One region of the Serpentinimonas raichei genome, then DNA from elsewhere that is predicted to be linked to it. Evidence: predicted binding sites of a transcription regulator. Region 1 holds the regulator's gene; the other holds the start of a gene.
What was found. Region 1 encodes sigma-54, which starts transcription at its own class of promoters, with help from an activator protein. Its sites were predicted from a motif close to TGGCANGNAANCTGCTTT; they were not measured.

Region 1 (2,180 bases):
CAGATAGTCTTCCACCCCGGCGGGGCAGGGCAGGAACAGGGTCAGGTTGTGCATGGGGGTTCAGAGCGCTTTGCGCAAATGGGTGGGGGCAATGCGCAGCGCCTCGCGGTATTTGGCCACGGTGCGGCGCGCGCAGGCGATGCCTTGGGCTTTGAGCAGGTCGGCAAGCTGGTTGTCGCTCAGGGGGTGGCTGGGGTTTTCGGCGGCGATCAGTTGCTGAATCAGGGCCCGCACCGCGGTGCTGGAGGCGCTGGAGCCGGCCTCGGTGGCCAGCGCCGAACCAAAAAAATATTTGAATTCATAGGTGCCTTGGGGCGTGGCCATGAACTTGGCGCTGGTGACGCGGCTGATGGTGGATTCGTGCAGCCCCACTTCGTCGGCGATTTCACGCAGCACCAGTGGCCGCATGGCCAGGGCGCCGTGCTGAAAAAACGGGCGCTGGCGCTCCACGATGGCGCTGGCCACGCGCAAGATGGTGTCAAAGCGCTGCTGGATGTTTTTGATGAACCAGCGCGCCTCTTGCAGGTGCTGCTGCAGCCCCGCGTGAGACTGGCCGCCCCCGCGGCCTTGGCGCAGGGCCAGGGCATAGGTTTCGTGCAGGCGCAGCCGCGGCAGCACCTCGGGGTTGAGCGCGACCTTGAAGCCGCGCCCCTGCGCCGTCACGATCACATCGGGGCGCAACTGGTGCGGTTCGAGCACCGCAAAGCGGCGTCCAGGCTTGGGTTCGAGGCGGGCGATCAGCCCAAAGGCGGCCCGCACCAAGGCCTCGTTGCAGCGGCACAGTTGGGCCAAGCGGCGGCTGTCGCGCCGCGCCAGATAGTCGAGCGGCTGCTGGCAGATGGCCAGCGCGGTGCGGCTCTCGGGGCGGTTGCGCAGCTCCAGAATCTGCAATTGCAAGCACTCGGCCAGGTTGCGCGCGCCCACGCCGGTGGGCTCCATTTGCTGCAACTGCTCCAAGGCCTGCTGCAGGCAGTGCTGCCAGTGGGCGTGCCGACGGTCAGTTGCCATGGGTTGCGACGCTGACAGCGGTGCCATGGTGTGGAGGCCGGAATCGGGCGCGTGGGCCCCGCTGGTTTGCTCCATGCCGCACAGGGCAGCAGCCAATTCGTCCAGCCCATCGGCGAGGTAGCCGTCGTCGTCGAGCGACTCGATGAGGGCGTGCAAGGCCAGTGCCACCTGGGGTTCGAGCCGCAGGGCGCAGGCTTGCTGGTGCAGGTGCTGCGTCAGCGACTCGGGCGCGCGCGCCCAGTCGGGCCCCGCACCATTGTCGTCCTCGGGCGCGGCCCCAGAGCGGGCAGCGCCCGGCTCACCCCAGTCGCCCGGATCGCTGGACTCAGCGAAATCCCCCGCATCGTGGTGCTCGGCCTCTGGCCCCCCCCCGCCGGAGTCCGTCGCTGCGCCTGTCCAGGCGGCCTCGAAAGCGGCGTCGAGGGCGGGCACTTCATCGGGTGCGCCAGCGCCCGCATCGTGGCTGGCAGGCGCATCGAGCTCGGCGTGGGCAGCCAATGCGGCCTCGGGCGGCGCCGCTGGGCTGGCCTCGAACGGCTCATCGGCGGGGTCGGGTTCCAAAAATGGGTTGTCGTCGAGCATCTGCCCGATCTCTTGCTCCAACTCCAGCGTACTCAGTTGCAACAGGCGGATCGACTGCTGCAATTGCGGCGTGAGCGCCAGGTTTTGGCTCAGGCGCAGCGACAGACCTTGCTTCATGGCCACCACATTCAGAGGCGGAAGTGCTCGCCCAGATAGACCCGGCGCACCTCCGGGTTGGCCACGATCTCGGCCGGTGTGCCCTGCGCCAGCACGCGGCCCTCGTTGATGATGCAGGCGTGGTCGCAGATGCCCAGCGTTTCGCGCACGTTGTGGTCGGTGATGAGCACGCCGATGCCGCGCTCCTTCAAAAAGCCGATGATGCGCTGGATCTCGATCACGGCGATCGGGTCGATGCCGGCAAAGGGCTCGTCGAGCAGGATGAAGCGCGGCTCAGTGGCCAGGGCGCGCGCGATCTCGACCCGGCGCCGCTCGCCGCCCGAAAGCGCCGGCGCCGGGGAGTCGCGCAAGTGGCCCACGTGCAGTTCATCGAGCAAGGCATCGAGGCGCTGCTCGATGCGCTGTGGCGGCAGCGGCCGGCCGTCGGCGTCGCGCTGCAATTCCAGCACCGCACGCACGTTTTCGGCCACCGT
Region 2 (2,180 bases), 520 kb from region 1:
GCCGCTCATTTGCGCCTGCGCGCCGCCGATCAGCACCTGCGCGCCCTCTTGCCGCCCCAGATCGAGGTAGCTGGTGATCTTGGTCAGTTGCTCTTTGGAGGCTTGCGCGCCCAGCATGGTCTCGGTATCGAGCGGGTTGCCCTGCTTGATCGCCGCCACACGCGCCAGGCAGCGCGCCATAAAGGCGTCGTAGATCGATTCGTGGATCAGCGCGCGCGAGGGGCAGGTGCAAACCTCGCCCTGGTTGAAGGCAAACAGCACCAGCCCTTCGATCGCCTTGTCGAGAAACGCATCGTCCTTGTCCATCACGTCGGCAAAGAAGATGTTGGGCGATTTGCCCCCGAGTTCGAGCGTGGCCGGAATCAGGTTGTTGGCCGCCGCCTGCGCGATCACGCGCCCGGTGCTGGTCGATCCGGTGAAGGCGATTTTGGCGATGCGCTTGCTCTGCGCCAGCGGCAGGCCGGCCTCGCGCCCATAGCCGTTGACGATGTTGAGCACGCCCGGCGGCAGCAGGTCGGCGATCAGCTCGATCAAAATCAGCAGGCTGATGGGGGTGGACTCGGCCGGCTTCAAGACGATGCAGTTGCCAGCGCCCAAGGCCGGCGGAATTTTCCAAGCGGCCATGAGGATGGGGAAGTTCCAGGGAATGATCTGCCCCACCACGCCCAGCGGCTCGTGGATGTGGTAGGCGACCGTGTTCTCGTCAATCTCGCTGATGCCGCCTTCTTGCGCCCGGATGCAGCCGGCGAAATAGCGAAAGTGGTCGATCGCCAGCGGGATGTCGGCGTTGAGCGTTTCGCGGATCGGCTTGCCGTTATCCACCGTTTCGGCGTAGGCCAACAGCTCCAGGTTTTGCTCGATGCGGTCGGCGATTTTGAGCAACACGTTGGAGCGCTCCGTTGCCGACGTGCGGCCCCAGGCGTCGGCGGCGGCGTGGGCGGCGTCTAGTGCCAATTCCACGTCTTCGGCGGTGGAGCGGGCGGCTCGTGTATAGACCTTGCCATTGATGGGCGAAATCACGTCGAAGTACTGGCCCTTGACCGGGGCGACCCATTGGCCGCCGATGAAGTTGTGGTACTGCGGCTTGTAAACAATCTTGGCACCTGCGGTGCCGGGGGCTGTGTAGATCATGCTGTCTTCCTCTGATTGGTGGTTGCAAACAATGCCGATGCGGCACCTATCTCTTAACAAGTTCCGTGCCAACCCAGTTGATAATCTCAAGCCATTGATTAAATTGCATATCAACGCCTACACCCAAGTCCAGAATGCGTCCGACAGCAGTTGAAAAACGCGACACTTGTCACAAAATTGGACAGTTGCAAGGGGGCAGTTGGATAAGCCTTGCGCCCACATGGGCTTGTGCCTATACTGGCTCCAGAGCCCGCTCAAGGGCCTAGGAGACAGACCCCATGCCCGCATCCCAGCCCGACTGGCCCCTGCGCAAAATCCGGCAACATTTGCTCGATCACGGTTGCTGCCCTCCCGGCGCCCTGAAAGAGGGCTTGGCGCGCTCGTGGCAACGCAGTCTGGCCGCAGGTCTCACGCCGCTGGCTTCATGCAAGCGCACCGATCATTTGGGCGAGGTGCAGTTGCGCCACCTGCGCGCCAGCCAGCACGCGCTGCTGGCGCACTCGCTGCCGGTGATGGAATACCTGTTCGAGCAAGTGCGCCCCGTGCCCAGCATGGTGATCTTGGCCGACTCGGGCGGCACCTTGCTGCACACCTTGGGCGAGGGGCAGTTTTTGGGCAAGGCCGAGCGCGTGGCGCTCTCAGCCGGGGCCACCTGGCACGAAGCACAGCGCGGCACCAACGCCATCGGCACCGCCTTGGCCGAAGCGGCCGCGGTCGAAATCAACGGCGCCGAACACTACCTGGATCGCAACAGCTTTTTGACCTGCGCGGCGGCGCCGATTTTTTCTGGCACCGGGCAGTTGCTGGGGGTGCTCGACATGTCGGCCGAGCGCGGGCATTGGAACCCCTACAGCCTGGGGCTGGTCAACACCGCCGCCCGCAGCATAGAAAACCGCCTGCTCTGCGCCCAGCACAAGGAGCGGACGCGGCTGCACCTGCACCCACGCGCCGAGGGCATCGGCTCCTTGGGCGAGGGCATCGTGATCGTCTCCGACGACGGCTGGCTGATCGCCGCCAACCGCAGCGCCCGCGAGTGGCTGCGTCAAGGC

Region 2: a site for sigma-54 is predicted at 1,185-1,202, ahead of exaC (acetaldehyde dehydrogenase ExaC). Genes of this name have one in related genera too.

The regions. Positions count from the first base shown of each region.
Region 1 covers NZ_AP014568.1:2,318,623-2,320,802, reverse strand. The annotation lists gene SRAA_RS10830 (THUMP domain-containing class I SAM-dependent RNA methyltransferase) at 1-54, opposite strand, end outside; gene rpoN (RNA polymerase factor sigma-54) at 61-1,707, opposite strand; gene lptB (LPS export ABC transporter ATP-binding protein) at 1,719-2,180, opposite strand, start outside.
Region 2 covers NZ_AP014568.1:1,794,721-1,796,900, forward strand. The annotation lists gene exaC (acetaldehyde dehydrogenase ExaC) at 1-1,131, opposite strand, end outside; gene SRAA_RS08400 (sigma-54-dependent Fis family transcriptional regulator) at 1,410-2,180, shown strand, end outside.